2 regions of the Actinocorallia longicatena genome follow, and region 2 is predicted to be linked to the other one. Evidence: predicted binding sites of a transcription regulator. Region 2 holds the regulator's gene; the other holds the start of a gene.
What was found. Region 2 encodes HspR, which represses chaperone genes until heat shock. Its sites were predicted from a motif close to ANTTGAGTCNNNNNGACTCAANT; they were not measured.
Positions count from the first base shown of each region.

Region 1: the regulator HspR is predicted to act here: its motif matches at 10,381-10,403, upstream of lon (endopeptidase La).

Region 1 is NZ_BAAAUV010000045.1:370-16,133, forward strand. Features, by position in the region: partial or broken gene ABD785_RS39130 (SbcC/MukB-like Walker B domain-containing protein) at 1-1,749, shown strand, start outside; gene ABD785_RS39135 (protein-tyrosine phosphatase family protein) at 1,749-2,171, shown strand; gene ABD785_RS39140 (response regulator transcription factor) at 2,343-2,633, opposite strand; gene ABD785_RS39145 (ATP-binding protein) at 2,630-4,792, opposite strand; gene ABD785_RS39150 (helix-turn-helix transcriptional regulator) at 4,789-7,296, opposite strand; gene ABD785_RS39155 (nitroreductase family deazaflavin-dependent oxidoreductase) at 7,435-7,938, shown strand; gene lon (endopeptidase La) at 7,994-10,357, opposite strand; gene ABD785_RS39165 (DUF3817 domain-containing protein) at 10,741-11,052, opposite strand; gene ABD785_RS39170 (hypothetical protein) at 11,062-11,415, opposite strand; gene ABD785_RS39175 (glycosyltransferase) at 11,437-12,531, opposite strand; gene ABD785_RS39180 (DUF2334 domain-containing protein) at 12,528-13,292, opposite strand; gene ABD785_RS39185 (glycosyltransferase family 4 protein) at 13,261-14,382, opposite strand; gene ABD785_RS39190 (MFS transporter) at 14,536-15,764, shown strand, end outside.
Region 2 is NZ_BAAAUV010000031.1:46,232-61,995, reverse strand. Features, by position in the region: gene ABD785_RS35630 (CU044_5270 family protein) at 1-764, opposite strand, end outside; gene ABD785_RS35625 (RNA polymerase sigma factor) at 776-1,312, opposite strand; gene ABD785_RS35620 (D-alanine--D-alanine ligase family protein) at 1,414-2,370, opposite strand; gene alr (alanine racemase) at 2,367-3,473, opposite strand; gene ABD785_RS35610 (CU044_5270 family protein) at 3,592-4,467, opposite strand; gene ABD785_RS35605 (RNA polymerase sigma factor) at 4,464-5,021, opposite strand; gene ABD785_RS35600 (sensor histidine kinase) at 5,099-6,853, opposite strand; gene ABD785_RS35595 (response regulator) at 6,859-7,551, opposite strand; gene dnaK (molecular chaperone DnaK) at 7,878-9,716, shown strand; gene grpE (nucleotide exchange factor GrpE) at 9,713-10,288, shown strand; gene dnaJ (molecular chaperone DnaJ) at 10,380-11,540, shown strand; gene ABD785_RS35575 (heat shock protein transcriptional repressor HspR) at 11,540-11,971, shown strand; gene clpB (ATP-dependent chaperone ClpB) at 12,269-14,860, shown strand; gene ABD785_RS35565 (hypothetical protein) at 15,274-15,441, shown strand; gene ABD785_RS35560 (hypothetical protein) at 15,586-15,764, opposite strand, start outside.

The sequences.
Region 1 (15,764 bases), on a different contig from region 2:
CTGGCCGCCGAGCTCGCCGAGCTGCCCGGGACCGTCGAGGCGGGACGCGAGCTCCTCGGCGACACCAGGATCAAGGCGGCCGGGATCGAGGCGGCGCAGAAGGACGTCACGGAGGCGGGGCGGCTCGTCGAGCAGGGCCGCCGCCGCGACCTCGTCCGGCGCTCCGTGGCCACCGCCGAAGAGGCGCTGCGCTCGGCCGCCGACGAGGCCCAGCGCGCCAGACAGACCCATCTCGACCTGCGTGAGGAACGGCTGAACGGCATGGCCGCCGTCCTCGCCGCCCAGCTCGTCGACGGCCTGCCGTGCGGCGTGTGCGGATCGCCCGAACATCCCGCCCCCGCGACGGGCCTGGGCGGGGTGCCGTCCGAGGAGTCCGAGCGCGCCGCCGGCCAGGCCGCCGACCGGGCCCAGCGGGCGCGCGAGACCGCCGAAGTGAAGCTCGCGGGGCTCCGGGTCGAGCTCGACGGCCTGATCGAGACCACCGACGCCCCCGTCGAAACGCTCGCCGAGGCACTGGACTCGGCCCGGAGCGACCTGGAGCTCCGCCAGGCCGCCCGCCTCCGCTGCGACGAGCTGGAGCGACAGCTCGCCGCCGGAGAGCACCGGCTGTCGGAGCTCCGGCTCCAGCACACCGAGGCGGTCCGGCAGCGCACCGAGCTCGCCGCGGCCCTCCAGAACGGCGCCGCCGAGGAGCTGCGGCTGCGCGAGGAGCTCGACCGGGCGCGCGGCGCCGACCCCTCCCTCCAGGCCAGGATCCAGCGGCTGACCAGCGAGGCCGAACTCGTCGCCGCGGCCGTCACCGCCGCCGAGCAGTCCGAGACCGCCCAGCTGGAGCTCCGCAAGGCCGAGGAGGAGCTGGTCACGGCGAGCGCCGACGCCGGGTTCGCCACGCCCGAGCAGGCCGCCGCGGCCGTCGTCCACGACCGTGCGCCGCTGGAGGCGCAGGCCAGGAGGCACGACGCGGAGGAGGCGGCCGTCCGCGAGCTCCTCGCCGACCCCGTCCTGCACGCCGCCGCCGCGGCACCGGCCGCCGATCTCGCGGCGCTGGAGTCCGCGCTCCACGCCGCCGAGGCCCACCACACGCGGGTCGCCCAGGCCCATGACCGGGCCCGGCTCCGCTGCGACCGGCTCGGCGACCTGACCGCCCATCTCGCGGGCCAGCTCCGCGACTGGGAGCCCGCCGCCGAGGCGCACGCGGTCGTCACCCGGCTGGCGGGCGTGACGTCCGGGCAGTCGGGCGACAACCGCAAGAACATGCGCCTGTCGGCCTATGTGCTCTCCGCCCGGCTCGGGCAGGTCGTCGACGCCGCCAACGAGCGTCTGGGCACGATGTCGGCGGGACGCTACCTGCTGAAGCACTCCGACGACCGGTCGGCCGCCGACCGCAGCCGCAACTCCGGCGGCCTCGGCCTGCGCGTCATCGACGGCTGGACGGGCCAGGACCGCGACCCGGCCACGCTGTCGGGCGGCGAGTCCTTCATCACCTCCCTCAGCCTCGCGCTGGGCCTGGCGGACGTCGTCACGGCCGAGGCGGGCGGCACCGAGATCTCCACCCTCTTCGTCGACGAGGGTTTCGGCACCCTCGACGAGGACACCCTGGACGAGGTGATGGACGTGCTCGACGCGCTGCGCGACGGCGGCAGGACCGTGGGCGTGGTCAGCCACGTCGCCGAGCTGCGGGTCCGCATTCCCGCCCAGCTCCGCCTGCACAAGTCCCGGACCGGCTCCCGCACCTCGGTGCACGCCTGATGGGCTGGGCGCCGGACGGTCCGGGCGTCCTGGAGCTCCCCTCGGGGCGGCTGGTGCGCGGCCGCGGCCTCCGCTCGGCCACCCCCGGCGGTCCGCTCCCGGAGTTCGGCGTCTACCTGCTGGGCCGTCCCATCGAGACGTCCTGGGAGTCGCGCTGGGTCCGCTGGCCCGACTTCCTGCTCCCCTCGGACCCCGCCGTTCTCCGCGCCGCCCTGGCCGAGGCCCTGGAGCGCGCCTCCACCGAACGCGTCGAGTTCGCCTGCGGCGGCGGCCGTGGCCGCACCGGCACCGCACTGGCCTGCCTGGCCGTCCTCGACGGCGTCCCCCCGGACGAGGCCGTCGCCCACATCCGCCGCGTCTACTCCCCCAGAGCCGTCGAAACCCCTTGGCAGAAGCGCTTCGTCCGCCGCTTTCGGCCCTGAATATCGCCTAGGGCCTGTCTCGAAGTCACCTGCCCTGCTGCGCGACGCCCAGGCACGCACCCTGGAGGCTTGTCGTCAGTCGCCAGCCACACCAGGCTGACTCCCTCCTCCGCACCACCAGGGCACGCACCTGAACGCCGCTCGCCACGGGCGCCGACCTCGAGACAGGCCCTAGGCGCGCTCGACGGACCAGGCGGCGACCTGGGAGCGGGAGGTGAAGCCGAGCTTGGTGAGGATGTTGGTGACGTGGCGGGCGACCGTCGCGGGGCTGATCACGAGTTCCTCGGCGATGGCCTTGTTGCTGAGGCCCCGGGCGATCAGCGCGGTGATCTCTCGTTCGCGCTGGGTGAGGGAGCTCGGCGGGGTCACCGGCTGGATCCGGGCGCGGGCGCCAGGCGCCGCGGCGGCATCGGAGCGAGGCGCGGGGACGGCCGGTGCGGCGGCCAGGGCGATGCGGATCACCTCTTCCAGCGGGAGCGCCCGGCCCTCGCCCCACAGAGGGCCACGTAGGGGGCGCCGTGCTGGGCGCGGACCCGCTCCAGCAGGGACTCCAGCCGGGCGCGCGAGCTGAGGTCCTTGCCGACCGCCTCGCGCAGCGCCGTCGCCGCCGCGGCCAGGACGACGGCGGTGCGCGGGTCGTCCTCGGCGGCGTGCAGGTTCGCCAGCGCCTCCAGGGACCGCGCCACGACGCGGTGCATGCCCAGCTCCCGGCCGAGGACCAGCGCCTCGGTGAGCGAGCGGCGCGCGCCGGGCAGGTCGCCGAGGCCGACGGCGGCGTGCCCCGATCCGGCGAGGCAGCGGACGATCTCCGGCCGGGCGCCGAGGTCCCGCAGCGGGCCGAGCGCCTCGGTGAACTGGCGGTGGGCCTCGGCCTGGTCGCCGCGCTCCCTGGCCAGGGTGCCGAGCAGCACCCGGCCGCGGGCGACGCCCCAGCGCAGGCCCGCTCCCGCCATCAGCGCGACGCCCCGCTCGCACAGCTCGACCGGTTCCCGGGAGCGTCCTCGCATGAGCTGGAGCATCGCCCGGCCGTAGCAGGCGACGGCCTCGTTCCAGGCGTCGCCGGACGCGCGGGCCAGCGCCTCGGACTCGTCGAGGTCGGCCTCCGCCTCCTCGAACCGGACGGCCGTCAGATGGTGGACCGACCGGTTGAACAGGGCGAACGCGAGGAGCCGGTCGTCGCCGCAAGCCCGGCTCAGCTCGACCCCCCGCTCGGTGAGCGTGCCGGTGTCGGGGCCGAAATCGTGGAACTCCTGGGCGAGCCTGACCCGGGTGACGATCGCGACGGCGGCGGCGTCCGGCGGTGCCTCGTCCGCGCGGGCGAGGAACCGGTCGGTCCACGGCAGCCAGTCGGCCAGATGCCCGCTGGACATGCTCATCACATGGACGGCCGGCAGCAGCCGCAGCCCCGCCTCGACGTCCCCGCGCTCCCACGACCAGTCGAGGGCCGCCCGGAGGTTCTCGTGCTCTCCGACGGCCATCCGCAGCCGCCGGATCTGCTCGCCCCACGGCACCCGCCGCCAGCCGAACGCCGACAGCACGCCTTCGCGGGCCAGCCGGACGTACCAGTCGCGGTGCCGGTCCCTGAGCACGGCGGTCTCGTCCCTGCCGGCGAGGCGCTCGGCGGCGTACTCCCTGATGCTGTCGAGCAGCCGGAAGTGGACCTCGCCCGCCCTTTCGCCGACGACGCCGACCAGGGACTTGTCGACCAGGGCCGTGAGCCGGTCCAGGACGTCGGCGGCGGGGAGGACCTCGTCGGCGCAGACGCCCTCGGCCTGCTCGACCGTCCAGCCGCAGAACACCGACAGCCTGCTGAGCAGGAGCTTCTCGGGTTCTTCCAGCAGCTCGTAGCTCCAGTCGATGGCGGCGCGGAGCGTCCGCTGGCGGGACGGCGCGGTCCGGTCTCCGCTGGACAGGACCGCGAACCTGTCGGCGAGCCTGGCCGCGAGCTGCTCGACCGACAGCACGCGCACCCGGGCCGCCGCGAGCTCGATCGCCAGGGGCATCCCGTCGAGGGCACGGCAGACCTCGACGACCGCGGCGGCGTTCTCCTTCGTCACCGCGAATCCCGGCCTGGCGGCGGCGGCACGGGCGGCGAACAGCCGCACCGCTTCGGCCTCCGCGATCTTCTCGGCGGGATCGTCCTCGCCCGGCAGGTCCAGCGGCGGCACCCGCCAGATGGTCTCGCCGGGAATCCGGAGCGGTTCCCTGCTGGTGGCCAGCAGCCGCAGTCCCGGGCAGTCGGCCAGCAGGCTCAGCGCGAGCTCGGCGCAGGCCTCGACGACGTGCTCGCAGGTGTCGAGGACGATGAGCAGGGTCCGGTCGCGCAGCCCGTCGGCGAGTGCCGTGACGGCCTCCCCTCCGGCCTCCCTGACGAGCCCGAGCCGCCGCACCAGAAGCTGGGCGAGCGGGAGCACGTCGCGTCCGGGCGGCAGGTCGCCGAGCTCGACGAAGCGCGTCTCCTCCGCGCCGAGCACATGGGCGATCCGCAGGGCGAGCCGGGACTTCCCGATCCCGCCGGGGCCGCACAGCGTCACCAGCCGTGCCGCGTCGGCGAGGGAGACCAGCTCCTCGATGTCCCGTTCACGGCCCACGAACCCGTTCGGCTCGGCCGGCAGCGTCATGTCTCCCCCGTCTCGTTGTCCACCGCCCAGGCGGCCACCTGGGAGCGGGAAGAGAAGCCGAGTTTGGTGAGGATGTTGGTGATGTGGCGGGCGACCGTCGCGGGGCTGATCACGAGCTCCTCCGCGATGCTCCTGTTGCCGAGCCCGCGGGCGACGAGCCGGGCGATCTCGCGTTCCCGGCGGGTCAGCGCGCTCGACTGGCCCGGCCTTCGCGGGACCGGGAGGGCGTGGCCGCCGGTGTCGTGCCGGGCGTCCCTGGGCGTGGGGACCGGGGGGCGCGCCCGGCCCTCCCCGACCGCGAGGGCGAGCGCCCCGTCCTGGTCGAGGCCGCGGCCCTCGCCCCACAGCCGGGCGACGGCCGGTTCGCCGAGGGAGCGCCGGATCGGTTCCAGCAGCGATTCGAGCCTGGCACCGTGCGCGGGCCCCTTGCCGAGGGCGCCGCGGAGCCCGGCGGCGGCGCCGCACAGCAGGACCGCCCGGCGCGCGTCGCCCTCGGCGGCGTGCAGCTCGGCGAGCGATTCCAGGCCGCGGGCGATGCCCAGGCGCAGGCCCATGGTCGTGCTGAGGTCGAGGCTCTCCAGCAGCGCCGTCCGCGCGGTCGCCGGGTCGCCCAGGAGGAGCGCGGCCCGGCCGAGCCCGCCGAGCGAGCGGGCCAGGTCGGGCAGGGCGCCGACCTCGCGCAGCGGCGGCAGGGCCCGGGTGAAGTGGTCGAAGGCCGAGTCGTGGTCGCCGCGGGCGCGGGCGAAGGTCCCGAGGATGATGTGCCCGCGTGCGACGCCCCACTGCTGGTCGAGGGCCTGCATGAGGAGGATGCCCTTCTCCGCCAGCCGCCGCGCCTCGCGCCCCGCGCCCTCCTCCGACCGGAGCACGGCCCGGGAGTAGACGATCAGCGCCGTGGTCCAGGGGTCGTCGCGGGCGGCCTCGGCGGCCTCGGCCAGCAGGAGCGCGGCCCGTTCCCGCCGACCCGCCCGCATGGCCGCCAGCGCGGCCAGGTGCAGGCCGCGCGCGGGTCTTCCCTCGGCCCCCGCCATCCGGTGCAGTTCGAGCCCCTGGATGACCGCGCTCTCGGTCAGCTCCGGCGCGCGTGACTCCAGTCCCATCTCGCCCAGCGCGACGGCCGCGGCGCCCGCGACGTCCGGCGGCACCTGCGCGTCCTCGGCCAGGTCGAGGAAGCGGCGGGTCCAGCCGATCCACTCGGTGAACTCGCCGCGCGCCACCCCGTGCATCCGCAGGACCGTGCAGAGCCGCAGCCCCTCGGCGAGGTCGCCGTGCTCGGCCGACCAGGCGAGCGCGGCCCTGGTGTTGTCGTGGTCGGCCTCGTGCGAGCGCATCAGGCGGACCTTCTCCGCCCACGCCGCCGGCCGGTAGCCGAAGATCGTCTGCGCGGTGGCCTCGGCTCGCTCCAGGGTCCAGTCCCGGTGCCGGGTGCGCAGCGCCCGCTCCTCCCCCGCCTCCGCCAGGCGTTCGGCCGCGTACTGGCGGATGCTGTTGAGCAGCCGGAACCTGACCTGGCCCGCGACCTCGCGCTCCACCACGACCAGCGACTTGTCCACCAGCGCGGTCAGGGCGTCCAGGACGGTCGCGGCGGGCAGGAGGGCGTCGGCGCACACCCGCTCGGCCGGGTCGATGGTCCATCCCGCGAACACCGACAGGCGCCGCAGGAGGATCCGCTCGGGCTCGCCGAGCAGGTCGTGGCTCCAGTCGACGGCAGCCCGCAGGGTGCGCTGCCGCGACGGCGCGGTCCTGTCACCGGCCGACAGCAGGCCGAACCGGTCGACGAGCCGCGCCGAGAGCTGCCGCACCGACAGCACCCGCATCCGGGCGGCGGCCAGTTCCAGGGCGAGCGGCACGCCGTCGAGCATCCGGCAGACGTCGGCGACGGCGGGCAGGGCGGCCTCGTCGAGCACGAACCCCGGACGCGCGGCGCCGGCCCTGGCGGCGAACAGCCTGACGGCCTCGGCGTCCGCGGCCTCCTGCCCCGGTTCGGGGATCTCCAGCGGCGGCACCCGCCACACGTTCTCACCGGGGATCCGCAGCGGTTCCCTGCTCGTGGTCAGGATCCGGATCCGGTGACAGGCGGCCAGCAGCCGCCGTGCCAGCTCGGCGCAGTCCTCGACCAGGTGCTCGCAGGTGTCGAGCACGAGCAGGCCCGACCGGCCGCTCAGGGTGGCCAGCAGCGCCTCGACCAGGTCCTGCTCCGGTTCCTCCGCGACCCCGACGACCTGGGCGATCCGCCGCACCACCCCGTCGGCGACGCTCTCGACCGTCTCGGCGCCCCCCTCGCCCGGGCCAGCGGGGCTCACGCCGGCGAGCTCGACGAACCAGGCCGAGGCCATCGCGGATGTGTGCGCGACCCGTAGGGCCAGCCGGGTCTTGCCGATGCCACCGGGCCCGCAGAGCGTGAGAAGACGCACGGCGTCGAGAAGCTGGCCGATCTCCTCGATGTCGCGTTCACGGCCGATGAAGTCGTCCGGCTCCGCGGGGACGTGCTTGTCTGTGATCATGCGCCTCGGGGTCCGGGGATCGTCGCTGTGAGTCTTCCACCGGTCACCGCGCGGCGTCCCGGTAACCGAGGATCTCGCCAATTGAGCAACCAAGCGCTAGATTGTCCGCACCCCCCGGCCCGTCCCCAGGAGCTTCCCTTGTCCGGTGCTACGACCAGCTCGACCCTCATGCAGAAGGCGTTCGGCCCGATGTTCCAGAAGATGTCCGGCGCCAAGTGGTTCAGCAAGGTGGGCCCGAAGATCGTCCCGCGGCTCGACCGGACCGTCCACAAGCTCACCGGCGGCAAGGTCATGCTCGGCCAGTCGCTGGTACCGAGCCTCTACCTGACCACGATCGGCGCGAAGAGCGGCGAGCCCCGGCTGTCGCCGCTGCTCTGCATGCCCGAGGGCGAGGGCTGGATCGTCGTCGGCAGCAACTTCGGCCAGGAGAAGCACCCGGCCTGGACCGGCAACCTCATCAAGACCCCCGAGGCCAGGGTCGAATACCGTAAGAAGGCCTACGACGTCGTCGGCGCCCTCCTGGAGGGCGAGGACCGCGAGAGGGTCTGGGCGGAGCTCAACCGGGTCTGGCCGGTCTACGACAAGTACCAGGCCCGGCTGGAGCGGGAGATCCGCATCTTCCGCCTCACCCCGAAAGCCTGAGGACGCGCGGAGCCCCGCGCCGGCGGTTGCGGTGCGGGGCTCCCCTGTGCGCGGATCAGGCGGCCAGGGCCTCCGTGCGGGCGGGCTCGAGGGCGATGCGCAGGACGTCGCGGACGTCGGAGACCGGGTGGACCTCCAGTTCCGCGAGGACCTCGGCCGGGACGTCGTCCAGGTCGGGCTCGTTGCGCTTGGGGATGAGGACGGTCCTGATCCCGGCGCGGTGGGCGGCCAGCAGCTTCTGCTTGACGCCGCCGATCGGCAGGACGCGGCCCGTCAGGGAGACCTCGCCGGTCATGGCGACGTCGCCGCGGACCGGCCGGCCCGACAGGAGCGAGGCCAGGGCGGTGGTCATCGTCACGCCCGCGGAGGGGCCGTCCTTGGGAACGGCTCCGGCGGGAACGTGCACGTGGACGCCACGGTCCTTCAGGTCGCCGACGGGGAGCTCCAGCTCCGCGCCGTGCGAGCGCAGGTAGGACAGCGCGATCCTGGCCGACTCCTTCATGACGTCGCCGAGCTGGCCGGTGAGGGTCACCCCGGTGTCGCCGGTCTCGGGATCGGCGAGGGACGCCTCGACGTACAGGACGTCGCCGCCCGCGCCGGTCACGGCCAGGCCGGTCGCGACGCCGGGGACCGAGGTGCGCCGCTCGTTCTCCTCCAGCGACGCCTCCGGGGTGAACCGGGGGCGGCCCAGGTAGTCCTTCAGGTCGCCGATGACGACCGGCAGGGACTCCTGCTCCAGCGCGACCTTCGCCGTCACCTTCCGCAGGACCCGGGCGATCGACCGCTCCAGCGACCGGACACCCGCCTCCCGGGTGTACTCCCCGGCGATCAGCCGCAGCGCCTCCTCGGGGAAGACGACGTCGCCCGGCTCCAGGCCCGCCTTGTCGAACTGGCGGGGCAGGAGGTGGTCGCGGGCGATCGTGACCTTCTCGTCCTCGGTGTAGCCGTCGAGGGAGACGAGCTCCATGCGGTCGAGCAGCGGGCCCGGAATGGTATCCAGGGAGTTGGCCGTCGCCAGGAACAGCACGTCGGACAGGTCGAGCTCGACCTCGAGGTAGTGGTCGCGGAAGGTGTGGTTCTGCGCGGGGTCGAGGACCTCGAGCAGGGCTGCGGTCGGGTCGCCCCGGTAGTCGGCGCCGACCTTGTCGATCTCGTCCAGCAGGACGACCGGGTTCATCGAACCGGACTCCTTGATCGCCCGGACGATGCGGCCGGGCAGCGCCCCGACGTAGGTGCGACGGTGGCCGCGGATCTCGGCCTCGTCCCTGACGCCGCCGAGCGCGACGCGCACGAAGCTGCGGCCCATCGCGCGGGCGACGGACTCCCCGAGCGAGGTCTTGCCCACTCCGGGCGGTCCGACGAGGGCGAGGACGGCCCCCGACCGGCGTCCGCCGACGACGCCCAGGCCCCGCTCGCCGCGCCGCTTGCGCACGGCCAGGTACTCGACGATCCGCTCCTTCACGTCGTCGAGGCCGGCGTGGTCGGCGTCGAGGATCTCGCGGGCGCCCTTGATGTCGTAGGAGTCCTCGGACCGCTCGTTCCAGGGGATCTCCAGGACGGTGTCGAGCCAGGTGCGGATCCAGCCGCCCTCGGGTGAGGCGTCGCTGGCGCGCTCGAGCTTGTCGACCTCCTTGAGCGCCGCCTTCTCGACCTTCTCGGGAAGGTCCGCGGCCTCGATGCGGGCGCGGTAGTCCTCCTCCTCGCCCTCGCTGTCGCCGTTGAGCTCCGACAGCTCCTTGCGGACGGCCTTGAGCTGCTGGCGGAGCAGGAACTCGCGCTGCTGCTGGTCGATGCCCTCCTGGACGTCCTTGCGGATGGTCTCGGCGACGTCGAGCTCGGCGAGGTGGTCGCGAGCCCAGCCGATGACCCGGGTCAGCCGCTCGACGACGTCCGGGGTCTCGAGGATCTGGATCTTCTGCTCGACGGTCAGGTAGGGCGCGTAGCCGGACTGGTCGGCCAGCAGCGACGGGTCGTCGATCTGCTGGACGATGTCGACGAGCTGCCAGGCACCGCGGTGCTGGAGGATCGCCTGCACCAGGCCCTTGTACTCCTTGACCAGGTCGGCGGTGTCCGCGGCCTTGGGGATCTCGACGGTCTCGCCCTCGACCCACAGCGCGGCGCCGGGACCGGTGGTCCCCGTTCCGATCTTCACCCGGGTGGTCGCGCGGACCACGGCACCGGGCTCGCCGCCGGGCAGCCGTCCCTCCTGCTCGACGACCGCGAGCACGCCGTAGGCGGCGTACCGCCCGTCGACGCGCGGGACCAGCAGGACCCTGGGCTTGCCGGACGCGCGCCCGGCGCGCGCCGCCTCGATGGCCGCGCGGACCTCACCGTCGGCGAGCTCCAGCGGGACGACCATCCCGGGCAGGACGACCGTGTCGTCCAGCGGCAGCACCGGCACCGTCAGCGTCTCACTCATGTCCTGCTCCTAAGAATCACGTTTCTTGAGTCACTTGCACTCAACAAACGTGCTCCCGATCCATTCCATCCCCGCGTTCGCTCTGAGCGATCGACACGGAGCCGGACCATCGGGCACACACCGTGACGACGCCTGCCGGCACCCGTTCAAAGAAAGGCGCTTGACCTGCGTTTACCCCCGCTTGACCAGCGGGTACTCAAGGTCACGAGATGGTGACGCAAAGTGAACGGAGGGCCGCCCCGGTGAACCACCGCCCGGCTCACGGCCGCCGGCGCCCGGCCGGGGCGCGGGAAGGGGCCGCCATCCCCTGATCTGATGACGCGCTGACGCATACGCCAGACCCCTGAAGCGGGCCCGAGGCCATCTGCCTCGGGCCTGTTTTCTCAGGCTTGGAGCGGGACGGCCGACCGGGCGTCCGCGACGATCCGCTTCTCGACGAAGAAGGTGAGGCCCGGCACGATCCCGGCGAGGGCGATGAGGAGCATCCGCTTGGGCTCCCAGCCGGCCCGGCGCCACACGTCGAACCCGGCCGCCAGGTAGATCATGTAGAACAGCCCGTGGATCGGCGCGACGATCCCGGCCAGGGTCGGATCGTCGATCGGCGTGTACTTCATGATCATGCCGACGGTCAGCAGCACCAGGAGGACGCCGACGATGTAGGCGATGATCCGGAATCGGTTGACGGCAGCTTCCACGGGTCTTCCTTAGCGGCGCTGGGAGTTGAGGCGGGCGAGGTAACGGTTGTAGGCGGCGAGGTCGGGGTTCTCCGCCTCGGCCGCCTTGATCTTCTCCATCTCGCTGAGCGGACGGACGTTCTCGGCCTGTTCGGGCACCTCGGCACCGGTGCCGACGCCCTTGAGCTCGTCGCGGATCATCTTCACCCACATGACGACCACGAAGATCGAGAACAGCGGCCATTCGAAGGTGTAGCCCCAGCTCCGGGCATTACCGCCCTGGGCACGGGCGAGCTGCCACCACCCGAAGGCCAGGAAGGCCCCGAACAGGGTGATCGCAATGGCGTGGATGCCCAGCCAGGCGGGAGTGAAGAACCGTCGCACGGGAACGAGGTTACCGCCGCCTCAGCGGATTTCGCCCGCACCCCCCGCGTGCACGGCCAGCATGCCGGAAACGGCCGCGCTCCAGGGGTAGTGCTCGGCCCGCGCCCTGGCCGCGGCGGTCCGTTCGGGCCCCGGCCTGGCCAGGATCCGTTCGACGCCGTCGGCGAGGCACCGGCCCGTCGCGGGGACGGCCACCCCCGCCCCGGCCACGAGCAGTTCGCCCGCCGCTCCCCTGTCCGCGGCGACGACGGGCGTCCCGCAGGCCAGGGCCTCCAGGACGGCGAGCCCGAACGATTCGATCGGGCAGGTGGCGAGCGCCACGTCGGCGGCCGCCAGCAGCCGGGCGACATCTTCGCGCGAGCCGAGGTGCCCGTGGAAGGTGACGGGCAGCCCGCGGGCGGCGGACCGCATGGCGGGGCCGAGTTCGCCGTCGCCGATCACGTCGAGCCGCACGTCCAGGCCCCGGGCGACGAGTTCCCTGACGGCCGCCAGCGCGAGTCCCGGCCGTTTCTCCTTCGACAGCCGTCCGAGCTGCACCAGCCGTGCCTGCCGGGCGGCGATCCTCGGGTACGGCCGGAACGTGCCGAGATCCACGCCGAGCGGGACCCGGTGCACCTCGGCCGCGCCGACCCGCCGGAACTCCTCGGCGGCGTAGTCGGAGGTGACGACGATCGCGTCGAACTCGGCGACCAGCCTGCGGTTCCACCAGTCGGCGCCGCGTTCCAGCGGCATCCAGCGCGGCAGCCGGGGCGCGAGGATGGCGTCGATCCGCTCGTGGGAGAACAGGACGGACCGCACGCCCCTCCCCCGGGCCCAGCGGGCGGCGACGGCCAGCGTGGCCTTGTCCGACACCTCGATGACGTCGGGTCGCACCCGTTCCAGGACGCGCAGCACCGGCCGGGGGTCGAGCACGAACCGGTAGCCGGGCGCCACCGAGGGCCCCGGGACGGTGATCACCGTCCCCATCTCGGTGTCCCTCCGGGTGAAGGCCTTGCCGGGGAAGACCAGGACGCGTTCGTGCCCCGCGGCCGCGTAACCGCGGCCGAGGGCGTCCACGGCCGTCCGCAGCCCGCCGGACACCGGGCTGTAGAGGTTGGCGAGCTGCACGATCCTCATCGTGCGGAGGTCACCAGGGCCTCGTAGGTGACCGGGCGGGCCCCCGCCGACAGGGCGTGCCCGATCGAGGCGAGCGCCGCCTCGCGCAGCCCGGGACGGCCCAGGTCGGCCGGGTGCAGGGCGATCCGGAACGGCCTGCGGGTGCGGGCGAACAGCCGCGAGGCCTGGACCATGAGCCGGGCGCCGGTCCGCTCGCCGCGCCCGCCCGGCCGGTGCGACAGCGCGGGCATTCTCAGGGCCCGGCCGCCGCCGAGATCATGGACGGCCGCCTGGCTGGTCCAGTAGGTGAAGCCCAGGCCGTCCAGGGCGGCCCTGGTGCCGGGCGAGGCGAGCCAGCCGGGCGGGGTGAACCCGGTGACCGGCAGGCCCGCGGCGGTGAGGACGGCGAGCCCCGCCTCCAGCCGCCGCCGGGCCTCGTCCTCACCGAGGGCGCAGAACTCCCCCGCCCCGCGGGCCATGATCTGGTTCACCCGCTGCCGCCAGGGAGGCCCGCCGGGCACGCCCACATGGGTGAACCCGTGCAGCGACGCCTCGTGGCCGCGGTCGCGCGCCCGCCGGATCGCGGCGGCGGTGCCGGGGTCGTCGGCGAGGGAGGGGCCGCCGGCGAAGGCCGAGGGGATGACCAGGAGCGTCGCCGGGACGCCCAGGGCGTCCAGGTCGCCGAGCCACGCGGCCGTCTCGGGAAGCGTGGCCGGGGCCACGTCGTGGACCGAGACGACCAGAGTGAACTCAGGCGGCGCGGTGGCGGGCGGCGGAGCCATAGATGACCTCGGAGTAGTGGGCGAGGAGCTGGTCGCAGACGGCCTCCCAGGTGCGGGGGCGCACCGAGGGGAGGGCTCCCGCGGCCAGCCGGGCGCGCATGGCGTCGTCGGTGACGAGCGTGGTGACGGCGGCGCGCAGGGACGTGCCGTCGGACGGGGGGAACAACAGCCCGTTGACGCCGGGCCTGACCAGGTCGAGCGGGCCTCCGGCGGCCGGGGCGACCACCGGGACGCCGGAGGCCAGCGCCTCCTGGACGGCCTGGCAGAAGGTCTCGTTCGCCCCGGTGTGGACGAACACGTCGAGGGAGGCGACGATCTCCGAGAGCTCGCCGCCGGTCCGGAAGCCGAGGAAGACCGCCTCGGGCAGGAGCCCGCGCAGCCGCCGTTCGGCGGGCCCGTCCCCGACGACGACCAGCCGGGATCCCGGCACCCCGACCAGCCGGGTCAGCAGTTCGACCTGCTTCTCCGGTGCGATCCGGCCGACGTAGCCGATCAGTTTCTCTCCGGCGGGGGCGAGCCTGGCGCGCAGTTCGGCCGACCGGTGCCGGGGGTGGAAGGCCGTCTGGTCGACGCCCCTGCCCCACAGCTCCAGCCGGGGGAAACCCTGCTCCTCCAGCTCCCGGAAGGTGGGCGAGGACGGGACGAGCGTCCGGTCGGCCCTGGCGTGGACGCGCCGCAGCCAGGACCAGAGCATCGCGTCGGTCCCCCGGAAGCCGTAGCGGCGGAAGAACCCGGCGAGGTCGGTCTGGAAGACCGCGACCGAGGGGATGCCGAGCCTGCGCGCCGCGGTGGCGCCGGCCGCGCCGAGCACCACCGGGGAGGCCAGGTGGACGACGTCCGGCCGGAACGCGCGGAGCGCGTTCTCGACCTGCCGGCCGGGAACCCCGACGACGAAGGACTTGTAGACGGGCAGGGCTACGCCCGGGACCAGCTTCACCGGGAATCCGGCATAGCTGTCCGGGCCGGGTGCGGGGGCGACGACCAGCGCCTCATGCCCGCGTGCGGCCAGGTGATCAAGGATCCGGCAGACCGAGTTGGTCACGCCGTTCACCCGGGGCAGGAACGACTCCGCCACGATTGCGACCTTCACGGCCGTGACGTTGACGCCCCGGAGCGACCGCCGGACCGCACCCTGGAACCGTCACGGAAAACAGGAAACGAACAATGGCGCCGAGTGGATCAGCACATCTATGCTGACGTGCACTTATCCCGCTAAACGCAACTAAGGGCGACGATGGCTTCCGTGCGATCCGGGCAGCAGTGGACGGCGCAGCAGGCGCACTACCGGGTGGCCGTACAGCGTCGGGTGCTGTCGGTGCTCACCGCGACGCAGGTGGTGGGCGGGATCGGGGTGGGCGTCGGAGTCGCGGCGGGCACCCTGGTGGCCAAGCACATGTCCGGCAGCGACGCGATCGGCGGGCTCGCCCAGACGAGCGCCGTGCTCGGGGCCGCGCTGGTCGCGGTGCCCGCCGCGCGGCTGGCCGCCTCCCGCGGCAGGCGGGCGGCGATCACGTTCGCCTACGGCTGCGGCCTGCTCGGCGCGCTGATCGCGACGATCGCGGTCAGCGCGGGGTCCTGGCCGCTGCTCCTGGCCGGGCTGCTGTTCTTCGGCGGCGGGAGCGCGGCGAACCTCGCGGCCCGCTACTCGGCGACCGACCTGTCGCGGCCGGGGCACTCCGCCCGCGACCTGAGCATCGTGGTGTGGGCGACGACCGGCGGCTCGGTGGCGGGCCCCCTTCTGGCCGGGCGGGCGGACGACTTCGGCGGCCACACGGGCGTCTACCTCGTGGCCGCCCTGGCGTTCCTGCTGGCGACCGGCGGGGTCTTCACCGGGCTGCGTCCCGACCCGCTCCAGGTGGCGCATCTGGGCAGCGACCGCGGGGAGATCGCTCCTGAGCGGTCGATGCGCGCGGCCTGGACGGTCCTGCGGCAGTCGCCGAGCGCCGGGATAGCGGTCGCGGCGATCGTGGTCAGCCACACCTCGATGGTGGCGCTGATGTCGATGACGCCGGTCCATCTCGACCACGGCGGCGCGAGCCTCGACGCGGTCGGGGTGGTGATCAGCCTGCACATCGCGGGCATGTACGCCCTCTCCCCGCTGGTCGGCTGGCTGGCCGACCAGTTCGGGCACGTCCCCGTGCTGCTGCTGGGAATGATCCTCATCGTCTGCGCGGCACTGGTGGCGGGCACGGCGGACGAGCACGCGCTCGTCCAGCTCAGCCTGGCGCTGATGCTGCTGGGCGTCGGCTGGTCGTGCGGGCTGGTCGCGGGTTCTGCACTGCTGACCGAGTCGGTTCCCGTCGATCTCCGGCCCTCGGTCCAGGGCCTGTCGGACCTGCTGATGAACGGCGGGGCGGCGCTCGGCGGCCTGGTCGCGGGGGTGATCGTCTCCACGCTGTCCTACGCGGCGCTGGCGGGGCTGCTGATCCTTCTGGCCCTTCCGATGGGCACGGCCCTGGTGTTCGCCCGGCG
Region 2 (15,764 bases):
TCATGGCCGCCGTACCAGCGGAGCAGGTGCGCCTTGAGGGCCTTCGGGGTGCCCGGCAGGCCCAGCAGCTCCTTCATGGTGACGTTCTTGCCGATCCAGAAGACCTTGTCGCCCTGGAACAGCGGCGAGTGCCCGGTCTCGGCCGGGCCGTCCTGGCTGGAGACCTCGTAGCCCCGCTTGGTGCCCATGCCCTTGACGGCCGGCATCTTGACGGTGAGCGTCGCCGGGGAGCCCGCGGCCTTCCAGGCGTCCTCGTCGGCCTTCGAGGGGAAGCCGAAGGCCAGCTTCCGCGTCTCGGTGAAGGAGTCGCCGCCGGTGGCCAGGGGCGTCCACAGGTCGGAGCGCTCACGGTCGAGGATCTTGTAGTCGGCGCCCTCGACCGCGCTCAGGTGGTGGCCGATCGAGGAGGTGTGCCACCACTTCCCGGCCGTCTTCGGCTGCTTCTCGGCGTTCTCGGCCGCCACCAGCAGGATCTCGTGGCCGTTGACCTTCACCGCGGGCTTCGAGCTGCCCGCGAGCGGGGGCGCCGGGGTCTTGACGGGGGCCGCGCCGCCGCCGGACAGGACGAGGGCGGCGGCGGCCGTCCCCGCGGCGACGGCGCCGATCACGCCGAGGCCCAGGGCGGGCCGGAACTTCTTCTGCCTGGTCGTGCTGGTCTGCTGCTGGGCCATCGCGTAGTTCAGCTCCCGGAGTCGGGTGGTTGCGGGCGTGGGCGTCTCCAGGTACTCGGGCTTGGCGTTGCGCAGCTCGTCCATCGGGTTCATGGGCTTTTCCTTCAACTGGCGATCCGCACGGAGGCGGGGAGGGGGGTGCCGGAGGCGTCCGCGCCGGCGGAGACGGCCTGGGCCAGCCGTTTACGGGCCCGGTGCAGCCGGACCCGGAAAGCGGCCTGGCTGCAGCCGACGACCTTCGCGGCGTCCCGCGGGCCGAGGCCCTGCCAGGCGACGAGGATCAGCAGTTCCCTGTCGTCCTCGGGCAGCGTGGCCAGTGCCCTGATCACCGCGAGCTTCTCGGCGACGACCTCGGCGTGGTCCCCTTCAGCCCAGGCCCGCAGCTCGTTCCGCATCGACTCGCGCCTGACCTCGGCACGGATGGTGTCGCGCAGCACGTTGCGGGCGACCCCGATGAGCCACGGCAGCGCCGAGACCGGCCCCGCCGCCAGGGGCACGTCAGCGAACCGCCGCCAGGCGATCGCGAAGACCTCGCTGACCACCTCGTCGGCGACCTGCCGCCCCGCACGCGAGACCACGTAGGCCCACACCCGTTGCCGGCAGGCGTCGTACATCTCGGTGAAACGCTGGTGATCGTCCACCACGCGCTCCCACCTCCCTGTCTTCCCGTCCGTCCCGGTCTGTCTGACATGGGGAAGTGGTCCGGCGGGCCCCTCTGTTACAGCCGTTGCGAAGAATCACCCTATGAAGGGATCGGAGTGCCCAGCGCGGTGTTGATCAGGAGGTCGAGCAGGGCCGGATAGGACAGGCCCGCGGCGGCCCAGATCCGCGGGAACTGGGAGGCCGGGGCGAAGCCGGGGAAGGTGTTGACCTCGTTGACGACCGGATGGCCGCCGGGGGTGAGGAAGAAGTCGACGCGGACGAGGCCGCGGCACTCCAGGGCGTCGAAGACGTCGAGGGCGGTGCGCTGGAGCAGGGCCGTCGCGGACGGGTCGAGCCTCGCGGGGATCTCGAAGCGGGTGGCGGCGTCGGAGTACTTGGCCTCGTGGTCGAAGAAGTCGCGGCCGGTGTGGATCTCCAGGGGCGGGCCGGCCTTCAGGCGTCCGTCGGGGAGTTCCAGGACGGCGACGTCGATCTCCCTGCCCCGGACGGCCGCCTCCACGAGGATCTTGGGATCGTGCTCGCGGGCCGTCAGGATCGCCTTGGGGAGGTCGGACCAGTCGTCCACGCGGGTGACGCCGAGGCTGGAGCCCGCGCGGGCCGGTTTCACGAAGACGGGCAGGCCGAGGCCGTCGCGGTGGTCGTCGGTGACCTCGTCGCCGGGGCGCAGGACCAGGTCGTCGGCGACCGTCAGGCCGCGGGCGGCGAGGGCGCGCTTGGTGAAGTCCTTGTCCATGCCGACGGCGCCGGCCTTCACGCCGCTGCCGACGTAGCGGACCCCGGCGAGCTCCAGGAGGCCCTGCACGGTGCCGTCCTCGCCGCCGGGGCCGTGGAGGGCGGGGATCACCACGTCGACGGTGCCCAGCAGGGCGATCGTCGCGGCGAGGCCGTCCGGCCAGGTGCCGTCGCGGCCCCAGACGATCTCCACGACGTCGTATCGGCCGGGGTCGAGATGGTCGCGGATCGCCTTCCCCGAGGCCCGGGAGACCTCGTGCTCCCCGCTCGGGCCGCCCGACAGCACGGCGACGGAAATCTTCATGGGTCCTCCCGATGGTGGTGGCGCGGGACCCTGGGCCCCACGCCGGTGAGAATCTCGTGGGGGTTGGTCCCGGCCCAGGCGGCCCAGTCGGCGGCCGTCGGCTCGCCGCGGTCGCCGGGGCCGAACAGGACGACCTCGTCGCCGTGGGTGGCGTCGAGGCCGCCGAGGTCGACCATGAACTGGTCCATCGCGATCCGCCCGGCGACGGGCCTGCGTTCTCCGCGCACCCAGACCTCGGCGCGTCCCGAGGCGGGGCGGGGGACGCCGTCGGCGTAGCCGAGCGGGACGAGCCCGAGCAGGGTCTCGCGGTCGGTGCGATGGTCGTGACCGTAGGAGACGCCGGTACCGGCCGGGACGGTCTTGGTCAGCAGCAACCGGGCCGTGAGGGTCATCGCGGGGCGCAGCCCGTGGCGGCGGCCCGGCACCGGCTCGATCCCGTAAAGCCCGATTCCCGCTCTGACCAGGTCGTAGTGGGTGGCGGGGGCGTCCAGCGCGGCGGCGGAGTTGGCGAGATGCCGGTAGCGGGGCCGGACCCCGAGCTTCGCCGCGACGCGCAGCGCCTCGTCGAACCTGGCGATCTGCTCACCGGTCGTGACCCCCTCGGGCTCGTCCCCGGCGAGATGCGACCAGATCCCCCGCACCTCGATCCCCGGGAGCCTTCCGGCCGTCGCGACCAGGCTCTCCCAGGCGGCGGCGGGGGCTCCGTTGCGCGAGAGACCGGTGTCCACCTTGAGGTGGACCTTCGCGATCGTCCCGGTGCGCTCCGCGGCCTCGGCTATCGCCCGCAGATGGCCCGCCGACACCGCGGACAGCTCGATGTGGGCGCGCAGGGCGTCGTCGAAGCGCTGGAACGGGGCATGCAGCCAGCTCAGAACGGGTGCCGTGATCCCGGCGGCCCGCAGCCGGAGCCCTTCCTCGACCGAGGTCACCCCGAGCCGGGTCGCGCCCCCGGCGAGCGCGGCCCCCGCCACCTCGACGGCCCCGTGCCCGAAGCCGTCGGCCTTCACGACGGCCATGACCTCGGCGCCCGCGGCGGCCTCCGTGATCACCCGCGCGTTCGCCGTCACCGCCCCGAGGTCCACCCCCGCTTCGCTCAACCGCATGACCGACGACGCTATTGAGCGGGCAGGGACCTTTACATCCGTCTCACGAAGCGACCTCCCGTCAGCCTGCCGGGTGACGGGAGGTCGCCTTCTACGACCTGCGGCTGAGGTGCCGGGCTCAGCCGAGGCGGTCGGTCCAGGCGGCCGTCCTGACGGTGTAGCGCTGCTCGACGGACTTGATCCCGGACGCGACCAGGACGTGCTCCAGGACCGTGGAGGTCCTCGGATCGATGATCAGCGTGGTCTTGACGGCGCCGTTGTCGATCAGGAGGCCCTTCCCGGAGCGGCCCAGACCGTCCTTCCTGGTGCCGAGATCGCGCGACTCGGGCATCGCGGCCAGGGAGCGGAAGGCCGCCGCCCTGACCTTGGCGGGGGCGGGCAGCGAGTAGAGCAGGTCGGCCATGCAGCCGGTGACGAACCGGTCCTGGTCGGCGGCGGGGACGGGGCCGTCGTCGTTGTTCTTCATCGCGTCGGTCATCTTCGCGCGCAGGGCGGCGGGGTCGGTGGGGAGCGCCTGGATGTCGGCGAAGCGCACGGACTTGTCGCACAGGTTGAAGGTCCAGCCCTTGGACTCGACGGGCTTGCCGCCGTCCTGGGCGATCCAGGCGTGGTCGGCGCGGTCCACCCAGATCCTGGTGGTGCCGGACCGCGGGCGCATCTTCTTGCCGGAGACCGTCCCCTTCACGGCCCAGCCGGTGTCGGTGTACCAGTACCTGCCGGTGACGGGCGGCGTGGTCTCTGCGGTCGAGGCGGCCGCCATCAGGACGGGACGGGCGCTGAGGTCTGCGGCCTTGGTCGCGCCGATCGAGGCCGCCGCGACCAGGGCGGCCGCCGCGACGGCGCCGAGCCCGACCGCTCCGGCCGTCCAGAGGACCAGGCGGGGACGGCGGGAGCGGTGGATCTCGCGCTCGAGGCGGGCGCGGCCCGCGGCGAAGGACCGCTCGGAGGCCTCCGGCTTGGCGAGGGTCGCGGTGATCCGGTCGAGGTCGTTCATCGGTCCTCCAGGAGGTCACGGAGCTTCTTGCGGGCGCGGCTGAGGCGGGAGCCGACGGTCCCGTAGGAGATGCCGAGGGCGGCGGCGATCTCCTCGTGGCTGAGCTGGGCGAGCGCCAGCAGCAGCAGAACGTCCCGTTCGCCCTGGTTGAGCTCGGCGAGAGCGCGGGCCAGCCCGGGATAGGCGGCCCCCGCGGCGACGGCCGCGACGACCCTGTTCTCGTGGCCGTCCTCCGGGGGCGCCACCCCGGTCCTGGCCAGCGCCCGGTAGTGCCGGGTCTCCTTGCGGCGGTGCCGGGCGACCAGATGGGTCGCGATCCCGAACAGCCACGGCCGCAGGCCGCCGCGGGCGGGATCGAACCGGTCGCGGAGCCGGAAGGCCGTCAGGAACGTCTCGGCGGCCAGATCGTCGGCCTCCTGGACGTCCAGGCGGCCGGCCACGTAGCGGTGGACGTCATGGAAGTAGCGGTCGTACACCTCGGTGAAGCGGCCGGGATCCTCTCGGAACCCGGCGACGAGCTGCGCGTCGGTCAGCCCGTCGAGCGCCTGCGGCATGCGCGGCACCTCCCTGTCCTCGGACGGCTTACACCCCTCCTTCGCCCGAACCCCGGATCGCTTTCCCGGCCCGGTTCCTAGAGGTGGATCGTGAAGGTGCTGCCCTCGCCCAGGCGGCTGGTGACGGTGATCGTGTAGCCGTGGGCCTCGACGAGCTGCTTGGTGATGGCCAGGCCCAGGCCGCTGCCGCCGGTGGAGCGGGTGCGGGAGCGGTCGGCGCGCCAGAAGCGGTCGAAGACGTGCGGGAGGTTCTCCGAGGAGATGCCGGAGCCGGTGTCGGCGACCGAGATCCCGTACGGGGTGCCGGTCAGGGTGACGGTGCCGCCGGGGGCGGTGTGGCGCAGGGCGTTGCCGACGAGGTTGCCGACGGCCTGGCGCAACCGCACCGGATCGGCGGTCAGCGTGACGGGCTCCGCCTCGACCAGGATCGCGACGTCCTCGGCGCGCGGCCGGTGGGCGGTCGCGACCTGGTCGAGCAGCGCGGCCAGCGACAGTTCCTCCGGGTGGAGGGTGAGCCGGCCCGCCTCGGCCAGCGCCAGGTCCTGGAGGTCGTTGACGAGCCGCTGGAGGGTCTGTGACTCGCCCATCAGATAGGCGATCAGGTCCTTGTCGAGATCGGCCACGCCGTCCTCGGCCGCCTCCAGCCAGCCGCTGATGTTGGCCAGCGGGGTGCGCAGCTCGTGGGCGACGTCGCTGACGACGTCCTGCCGCTGGCGTTCGTTGCGTTCGAGCTCCTCGGCCATCGTGTTGAAGGAGGCGCCGAGCCGGCCGAGCTCGTCCCCGGACGAGACCGGGACGCGCACCGTGTGGTCGCCCGCCCCCATCCGGGCGGTGGCCGCGGTCAGGGTGCGGATCGGCTGGGTCAGCCTGCGGGCGGCCAGCCAGGCGGCGCCGACCGTCACGAAGAAGACCAGGGTCGCGACCATGAACGTCTTCCGGCGTCCGATGTCCGCCAGGCCCGGCGGCTCCCCGCCCAGGTAGAGCAGGGCGGGCTCGGCGGTGTAGGGGGTGAGCATCTCGCGGCGGGAGGAGACGACGCAGGCGTGGGCCGTCTCGGGATCGGAGTTGCCCCGCACGTCCAGGTCGCGGCCGAGGTTGACGAAGGTCAGGTCCGAGCCCGGCATCCGGTACTCGGCGTCGACGTGCGGATTCTTCAGGCCCTCCTTGCGCATGCAACGCAGGGCGAGGGACTTCCATTTCGCGAACGCCGGCTTCTGGCTGCCCGTCCGCTGGGTGAGGCTGGGCGGGTAGCAGGCCGCGGCCCGCAACTGCTCCATGCTCTCCTGATCACCGGTGATCATGGGACGGCCGTCGAACGGATCGCTGACGATCTTGAACGGGGAGCCGTCGGCCCGGTTGACCTTGGTGCACTCCGTCGCCAGGTAGGCGTTGCGCAGCATGTCCTTGTACTCCGCGTCGGTCACCCGGAACGGCCCCATGATCCGGTTGTCGATGCCCTCCTTGGAGGCGTTGGGCGCCAGCCCGGTGTTGACGTTCAGCGGATCGATCTCGGCCGACGGGCTCGCCGGACGCCCCGAGCCCGACCCGGTGTCGCCGACCTTCTCGCCGTTCTTGGTCACCAGGGTGATCCGGCGGCCCGACTCCTCGGTCAGGCCCTCCAGGGTCTCCCCGACGTCCTTCCAGTCCTTGTGGGTCGCCGCGAACTCCAGCAGCGCCGCGTAGATCTTGGCGTCGCCCTCGATGGTCTGGTTCTGCAGCCGCCGCATGGCGTTGGAGGTCGTCGCCGAGGCCAGCCAGGCGGTCGCCGCGATCGAGGCCGTCGCGACGACGACCATGACGGCCAGCAGCCTGACGGCGACGTTGTTGAACATCGGCGTCAGACGTCGGCGAACTTGTAGCCGACCCCGTAGACGGTGACCAGCAGGGCGGGGCGGTGCGGGTCGCGCTCGACCTTCTTGCGCAGGTTCCGCATGTGCGCGTCGATCGTGCGCTCGGTGATGTACTTGCCCATCCCCGTGACGTGCTCCAGCAGCTGGGAGCGCGTGTAGACCCGTCCGGGGGTGCCCGCGAGCACGGTGAGCAGCCGGAATTCCGCGGGGGTGACCTCGATCGGGGCCCCGGCCCTGGTGACCTCGTGCCGGTCCAGGTCGAGGACGAGATCACCGGCGTTCATCCGGCGGGTCACGACCTCCCTCGGCCGGGAGCGGCGCAGGACCGTGCGGACCCGGGCGGCCAGCTCCCTCGGGCTGAACGGCTTGACGAGGTAGTCGTCGGCGCCGAGATCGAGGCCCAGCAGGACGTCCGCCTCGGTCGAGCGGGCCGTGAGCATGACCACGGGGATCTCCGAGGTCCGGCGGATCTCCCGGCAGACGTCGAGGCCGTCGACCTGGGGCATCATGACGTCGAGGACCAGGAGGTCGGGTGCGCGCCGGAAGAACTCGCTCAGCGCCGCCGATCCGTCGTGGACCACGACCACGTCGTGACCGTCGCGTTCGAGGTAGCGCCTGACCAGCTCGGCCTGGCCGGGATCGTCCTCGGCGACGATGATCCGTGCTCCGATGGCGTCCACCTCCTCAGGGGCCGCGGCCTCCCCGGACCGTCATCGGGGCGTCCGGAACAGCAAGTGTGCCCGATGCGCGCCACCACCTGAACGGAAAGAGCCGGCCGGAAGAGCCGGGGGATATGCCCCCTAAGTCCCCTCGGTCGCGTTCCGTAGCCGACCGGGCGGGGTAGGTCATCTTCACCCGCGGACGGGCACGTTGCCGTACGCTCAGGCGTTCTGCCCTACGGGCGGCAATAAAGTTGAGCCGACCAGACTCAACTGATTTGACACCAGGACGCCCACGGCGGCATAGTGGTGGCAGTAGAGATCCCAGTAGACGGAGGAAGCGAACGATGGCACGTGCGGTCGGAATCGACCTCGGGACGACCAACTCGGTCGTCGCGATTCTGGAGGGCGGCGAGCCCACCGTTATCGCCAACGCGGAGGGGTCGCGGACCACGCCGTCCGTCGTCGCCTTCGCGAAGAACGGCGAAGTCCTCGTGGGTGAGGTGGCCAAGCGCCAGGCCGTCACCAACGTGGACCGCACCATCCGCTCGGTGAAGCGAGAGATCGGCACCGACTGGAAGGTGAAGATCGACGACAAGGACTTCAACCCGCAGCAGATCAGCGCGTTCGTGCTGCAGAAGCTGAAGCGGGACGCGGAGGCCTACCTCGGCGAGCCGGTCACCGACGCGGTGATCACGGTTCCGGCGTACTTCAGCGACCACCAGCGGCAGTCCACCAAGGAGGCCGGCCAGATCGCGGGCCTCAACGTCCTGCGCATCATCAACGAGCCGACCTCGGCCGCCCTCGCCTACCACCTGGAGAAGGAGGGCGAGGCCACCATCCTCGTCTTCGACCTCGGTGGCGGCACCTTCGACGTCTCGCTGCTCGAAGTCGGCGACGGCGTCGTGGAGGTCAAGGCGACCTCCGGTGACAACCACCTCGGTGGCGACGACTGGGACAACAAGGTCGTCGACTGGCTGGTCACCAAGTTCAAGAACGCCCACGGCGTCGACCTGTCCAAGGACAAGATGGCGCTCCAGCGGCTGCGCGAGGCCGGTGAGAAGGCGAAGATCGAGCTGTCCCAGTCCGCTGAGACCACGATCAACCTGCCCTACATCACCGCGTCCGCCGAGGGCCCGCTGCACCTGGACGAGAAGCTCACGCGCGCCGAGTTCCAGCGGCTCACCGCCGACCTGCTCGAGCGCTGCAAGGCTCCGTTCCAGAACGTCGTGCGCGACGCCGGGATCACCGTCAAGGAGATCGACCACGTCGTCATGGTGGGTGGCTCCACCCGCATGCCCGCCGTGTCCGAGCTGGTCAAGGAACTGGCCGGCAAGGAGCCCAACAAGGGCGTCAACCCGGACGAGGTCGTCGCCGTCGGCGCCGCCCTCCAGGCCGGTGTGCTCAAGGGCGAGGTCAAGGACGTCCTGCTGCTCGACGTGACCCCGCTGTCGCTGGGCATCGAGACCAAGGGCGGGATCTTCACCAAGATCATCGAGCGCAACACCACGATCCCGACCAAGCGGTCGGAGACCTTCACCACGGCCGACGACAACCAGCCGTCCGTGGAGATCCAGGTCTACCAGGGCGAGCGCGAGATCGCGGCGTACAACAAGAAGCTGGGCACCTTCCAGCTGACCGGCCTGCCGCCGGCGCCGCGCGGCGTCCCGCAGATCGAGGTCACCTTCGACATCGACGCCAACGGCATCGTGAACGTCTCGGCGAAGGACACCGGCACCGGCAAGGAGCAGTCGATGGTCATCTCCGGCGGCTCCGCGCTGCCGAAGGACGACATCGAGCGCATGATGCGCGAGGCCGAGCAGTACGCCGAGGAGGACCGCAAGGTCAAGGAGAACGCGGAGATCCGCAACCAGGCGGAGACCCTCACCTACTCCACCGAGAAGTTCGTCAAGGAGAACGACGACAAGCTTCCCGAGGACCTGAAGAAGGAGGTCCTCGACGGCATCGCCGAGGTCCGCAAGGACCTCGAGGGCACCGACACCGACGTCATCAAGGCCTCGGCGGAGAAGCTCGCGCAGTCGTCCCAGAAGCTGGGCGCCGCGCTCTACGCGCAGCAGCAGGCCGACGGTTCCGGTGCGGCTCCGGGCGACGACCAGTCCGCCCCGCAGCAGGACCAGGACGACGAAGTGGTCGACGCAGAGATCATCGATGAGGACGGCAAGTGACGAACTCTCAGGATGAGCCGGTGATCCGCGACTCGCGGCGCATCGACCCTGAGACGGGCGAGCTGCGGGTTCCCGCGCCGGAAGGCGCCGAGGAGCCCGCGGCGGGCCCGGCGGTCGAGGGGTTCGAGGCGGAGTTCGAGGCGGCCGGCGGCCAGCTCCAGGCTCAGCTCGACGAGCGCACCGCCGACCTGCAGCGCGTGCAGGCCGAGTACCAGAACTACCGGAAGCGGGCCCTGCGCGAGCAGGCGGCCGCCAAGGACTACGCGACGGGTTCCGTCCTCGCGGACCTCCTGCCGGTGCTCGACAGCATCGACAAGGCCCGTGAGCACGACGAGCTGGTCGGGCCGTTCAAGTCGGTCGGCGAGTCGCTGGAGACGGCGCTCGGCAAGCTGGGGCTCGAGAAGTTCGGGACGGTCGGCGAGCCGTTCGACCCGAACGTCCACGAGGCGCTCACCCACGTGCCCTCTCCGGAGGTCGCGGAGGAGAGCGTGCTGGAGATCTACCAGCCGGGCTACCGCATCGGGGAGCGGATCCTCCGCCCCGCCCGTGTGGTCGTGGCCGGTCCGGCCTAGGATTCTCGATCCTGGCAGCAGACAGTAGTGAGCAGTACCGCCCCCGGGACCTGGTCCCGGGGGCCCACGTACAGGCATTGAAGGGACGCCGGTGAGCACCAAGGACTACCTGGAGAAGGACTATTACAAGTCCCTCGGTGTCGCCAAGACCGCCACCCAGGACGAGATCAAGAAGTCCTACCGGAAGCTCGCCCGCAAGTACCACCCCGACACCAACAAGGGCGACACCGAGGCCGAGGAGAAGTTCAAGGAGATCTCCGAGGCCTACGACGTCCTGTCCGACGACAAGCGCCGCAAGGAGTACGACGAGATCCGCTCGCACGGCGGCTCGTTCCGCGGCGGCGGCGGACCGCAGGGCTTCGACCTGAACGACCTGTTCGGCCAGCCCCAGCAGGGTGGGACGGGCGAGCGGCTCGGCGACCTGTTCGGCGGGCTGTTCGGGCGGGGCAGCGGCACGGCCCGCGGCACCTCCTCGACCACGAGGCGGCCCCGGCGCGGCCAGGACGTCGAGTCCGAGGTCACGCTGTCGTTCACCGAGGCGCTCAAGGGCATCACGGTCCCGCTGCGGCTGTCGTCCGAGGCTCCCTGCGCGACCTGCCGCGGCACCGGTGCGAAGGCGGGCACGCTCCCGCGCGTCTGCCCGTACTGCGACGGCACCGGTCAGGAGACCAAGAACATGGGCGGGTTCGGTTTCGCCGAGCCGTGCCACCACTGCCACGGCCGCGGGATGGTCGTCGACGATCCCTGCCCCACCTGCCACGGCTCCGGCCGCGCCGTCGGGCACCGCACGATCCAGGCCCGCATCCCGGCCGGGGTGAAGGACGGCCAGACGATCCGGCTGAAGGGCAAGGGCGCTCCGGGCGAGAACTCAGGTCCCGCCGGCGACCTGCTGGTCAAGCTGAAGGTGACGGCCCATCCGGTGTTCGGCCGCGACGGCGACAACCTGACGGTGCACGTCCCGGTGACCTTCCCCGAGGCGGCGCTCGGCGCCGAGATCTTCGTCCCGGTGCACGGCGCCCCGCCGGTGAAGATGCGCATCCCCGAGGGCACCCCGAACGGCCGGGTGCTGCGGGTGCGCGGCAAGGGCGCGCCTCGCCGCGACGGCACCAGGGGAGACCTGCTGGTCACCCTCGAGGTGCAGGTCCCGCAGAAGCTGAGCGACTCGGAACGCGAGGCGCTGAAGCGTTTCGCCGACAGCCACAGGGGCGATGAGCTCCGCGACACCCTGGTCGAACAAGCCAAGGAGGGCTGATGGACCTCCCCGACGACACACCTGTCTACGTCATCTCGATCGCGGCGCAGTTGTCGGGACTCCACCCGCAGACCCTGCGCACCTACGACCGGCTCGGCCTGGTCTCACCCGGCCGGGCCACCGGGCGCGGCCGCCGGTACTCGATGCGCGACATCGTGCAGCTCCGCGAGATCCAGCGGCTCTCCCAGGAGGAGGGCATCAACCTCGCGGGCATCCAGAAGATCCTCGAGCTCCAGCGGGCCAACGACGACCTGGCCCACGAGCTGCTGGCCCTGCGCCGGCTGGTCGACGAGCTCGGCACGGAACTGGAGTCGACCCGCGCGGTCGCCGCGAGGCTTGCCCAGCGCCGGCCCGACGCGCCGTCCACCGGCGCCGAGCTGGTCCCGATCCGCCAGACCGGCGTGATCCTCTGGCGCCAGCGCGACCACTGACGAACACCACCGCCGGGCACGACCGGCACCGCACCACCGGCACCGCACCACCGGCACCGCACCACCGGCACCGCACGGCCGGAGACGGCGACACGGCCGGGCGGCGGCACGACATGACGGTCTTCTCCGCTGCCCGTCATCGGGTCGTCCCGCCTCATCGTCGTCGCCGAGAAGGCGGGCGCCGCCGGGGCGCGCCCGGGAAGCGGACCTTCCGCGCCGTCCGGGGCGGGCGGGACCGAACGCACAGCAGGACCGGGCCGTACACAGCCTGGGGACATCCGTTGAGGGGGTTGGGAAATGGACTACAAGCTGACGAACAAGAGCCAGGACGCGGTCTCGGTGGCGGTTCGGCGGGCGGCCTCCGAGGGGAGCCCGCAGGTCGAGCCGGTGCATCTGCTGGCCGCGCTGCTCGCCCAGCAGGACGGCACGACGATCCCGCTGCTGGAGGCGGTCGGCGCCGATCCCGTGGCGCTCAGGCGGCGGACCGAGGAGGCGATCGCCGGGCTGCCCAAGGCGTCGGGATCGACCGTCGCGGCACCGCAGACGTCGCGGCCGCTGCTCGCCGCCCTGAACACCGCGGCCTCCCGGGCCCGGCAGCTCCAGGACGAGTACGTCTCGACCGAGCATCTGCTGGTGGGGCTCGCCGCCGACGGCGGGCAGGCCGCCACGCTGCTGAAGAACGCGGGGGTGACCGCCGACGCGCTGGTCGAGGCGTTCGAGAAGGTCCGCGGGCACGGCCGGGTGACCTCGGACAACCCCGAGGACACCTTCCAGGCGCTGGAGAAGTACGGCGTCGACCTCACCGAGGCGGCCCGCGAGGGCAAGCTCGACCCGGTCATCGGCCGTGACGCCGAGATCCGGCGGACCGTCCAGGTGCTCTCGCGGCGGACCAAGAACAACCCGGTGCTGATCGGCGAGCCCGGCGTCGGCAAGACGGCCGTCGTGGAGGGCCTCGCCCAGCGGATCGTGGCGGGGGACGTGCCGGAGTCGCTGCGCGACAAGCGGCTGATCTCCCTGGACCTGTCGGCGATGGTCGCGGGGGCGAAGTTCCGCGGTGAGTTCGAGGAGCGGCTCAAGGCCGTCCTCAACGAGATCAAGCAGTCCGACGGCCAGGTCATCACCTTCATCGACGAGCTGCACACCATGGTCGGCGCGGGCGCGGGAGAGGGCGCGATGGACGCGGGCAACATGCTCAAGCCCATGCTGGCCCGCGGCGAGCTGCGCATGATCGGCGCGACCACGCTGGACGAGTACCGCGAGCGCATCGAGAAGGACCCCGCGCTGGAGCGCCGCTTCCAGCAGGTGCTGGTCGGCGAGCCGTCGGTCGAGGACACGATCGCGATCCTGCGCGGGCTCAAGGGCCGCTACGAGGCCCACCACCAGGTGCAGATCTCCGACTCGGCGCTGGTCGCGGCGGCCACCCTGTCGGACCGCTACATCACCTCCCGCTTCCTGCCCGACAAGGCCATCGACCTGGTCGACGAGGCCGCGTCCCGGCTCCGCATGGAGATCGACTCGCGGCCCGTCGAGATCGACGAGCTGCAGCGGACCGTCGACCGGATGAAGATGGAGGAGCTCGCGCTCGCCAAGGAGTCCGACGACGCCTCCCGCTACCGGCTGGAGAAGCTGCGCGCCGATCTGGCCGACAAGCAGGAGACCCTGAACGCCCTGGTCGGCCGGTGGGAGCAGGAGAAGGCCGGTCTGAACCGGGTCGGTGAGCTGAAGAAGAAGCTCGACGACCTGCGCAGCCTCGCCGAGCGCGCCCAGCGCGAGGGCGACTTCGAGACCTCCTCGCGGCTCCTCTACGGCGAGATCCCGACCCTGGAGAAGGACATCGAGGCCGCCTCGGACGCCGCCGAGTCGCGCGGCGCGATGGTCAAGGAGGAGGTCGGGCCCGACGACGTCGCCGATGTCGTGTCGGCCTGGACGGGCGTCCCCGCCGGACGGCTGATGGAGGGTGAGACCGCCAAGCTGCTCCGCATGGAGGACGAGCTCGGCCGCCGCCTCATCGGCCAGAAGAAGGCCGTCGCGGCGGTGTCGGACGCGGTCAGGCGCACCCGTGCCGGGGTCGCCGATCCCGACCGCCCGACGGGCTCGTTCCTGTTCCTCGGCCCGACCGGTGTCGGCAAGACCGAGCTGGCCAAGGCCCTCGCGGACTTCCTGTTCGACGACGAGCGGGCGATGACCCGGATCGACATGTCGGAGTACGCGGAGAAGCACTCCGTGGCCCGGCTGGTCGGTGCCCCTCCCGGCTATGTCGGCTACGAGGAGGGCGGTCAGCTCACCGAGGCCGTCCGCCGGCGCCCGTACAGCGTGGTGCTGCTGGACGAGGTCGAGAAGGCCCACCCGGAGGTCTTCGACATCCTCCTCCAGGTCCTCGACGACGGCAGGCTCACCGACGGCCAGGGCCGCACGGTCGACTTCCGGAACACGATCCTGATCCTCACCTCCAACCTGGGCTCCCAGTTCCTGGTCGACCCGGCGCTCGGTGAGGCGGCCCGGCACGAGGCGGTCATGAAGACCGTCCGGGCGAACTTCAAGCCGGAGTTCATCAACCGCCTCGACGACGTCATCATCTTCGACGCCCTCGGCGCCGAGGAGCTCAGCCAGATCGTCGACCTCCAGGTCGACCGGCTGGCCCGGCGGCTCGCCGACCGCCAGCTCCGGCTGACCGTCACCCCGGCTGCCCGCGACTGGCTCTCCCTGACCGGCTTCGACCCGGTCTACGGGGCGCGCCCGCTGCGGCGGCTCGTCCAGACGGCCATCGGCGACCAGCTCGCCAGGGCGCTGCTGTCGGGCTCGATCCGCGACGGCTCCGAGGTGGTCGTCGACCTCGACGCCCAGGCCGACAAGCTGACCGTCCATTCCAAGGTGCCGCTCGCCAAGTAGCGGCCCAAGCCGAGAGAAAAGGCCCGCCGCCCGGCGGGCCTTTTCCTTCTCGAAATAATTCGGGCGAAGAGTGTTGACAGAACCCGCCATTCCGGTGGTACTGTTCAGCACATGGAGATCTGATCCTTACCGGTTGAGCACAGCGGCCCCTCGCACCACGCGTGCGACGCGCCCCGCTCCCTTCTTGCGAACCAGCCCCTGACCTCGCACGACTCGACGCCTTCCGGCGCCGGGCACCGCCGTTTCAGGAACCTCCAGGCTCGCGCCACCCGTCCCGACGGGCAGGTCCCTCCGCTCCGGCACCACGCAAGGTCCGCGTCCAGGCTCGCGTTCATCCCTTTCAACGGCTCACGCCGCCTTTTCTCACGGCCATTCCACGGCCGAATTCAGTACGTCACGGAGGTGCTTTCCGCATGCGTGAAAACCGCGAAGTCCCCGCCCTCGAAAAGGGCAAGAAGCACGGCAGGAAAGGCGCCCTGAAGGGCACCGACCAGAGGTACACCGCAGCCGCCCGCACCCTGGGCCACCGCAACGCCCGGCAGATGCCGACCCGTCAGATGAACAACCGCGGCGGTCGCTGACCCGCCCGGGTCGCCCGCCTTCGCAGCGGCCGGTCTCCATCGGGGGCCGGCCGCCCTCCCCACCACCGGGCAGATCCGCGACCACGACCCCGAGACCGAGACCCCGAGACCGCGACCCCGCGGGCACGACCGGCGCAGCCACGGTCACGCGCTGAAACGGTCCTGGATGACCCGCCCGGCGAACCCGATCGTCCATCGGCCTGCCACCGTGGCGACCAGCGCCGCGACGACCAGGAGCGCCACCCCCGCCCGCCACAGCGCCATCTCCTCGCTCTGCCAGCCCGGGTCGTACCGCCAGGCCGCCGTCGCCGCGTACCCCGTCC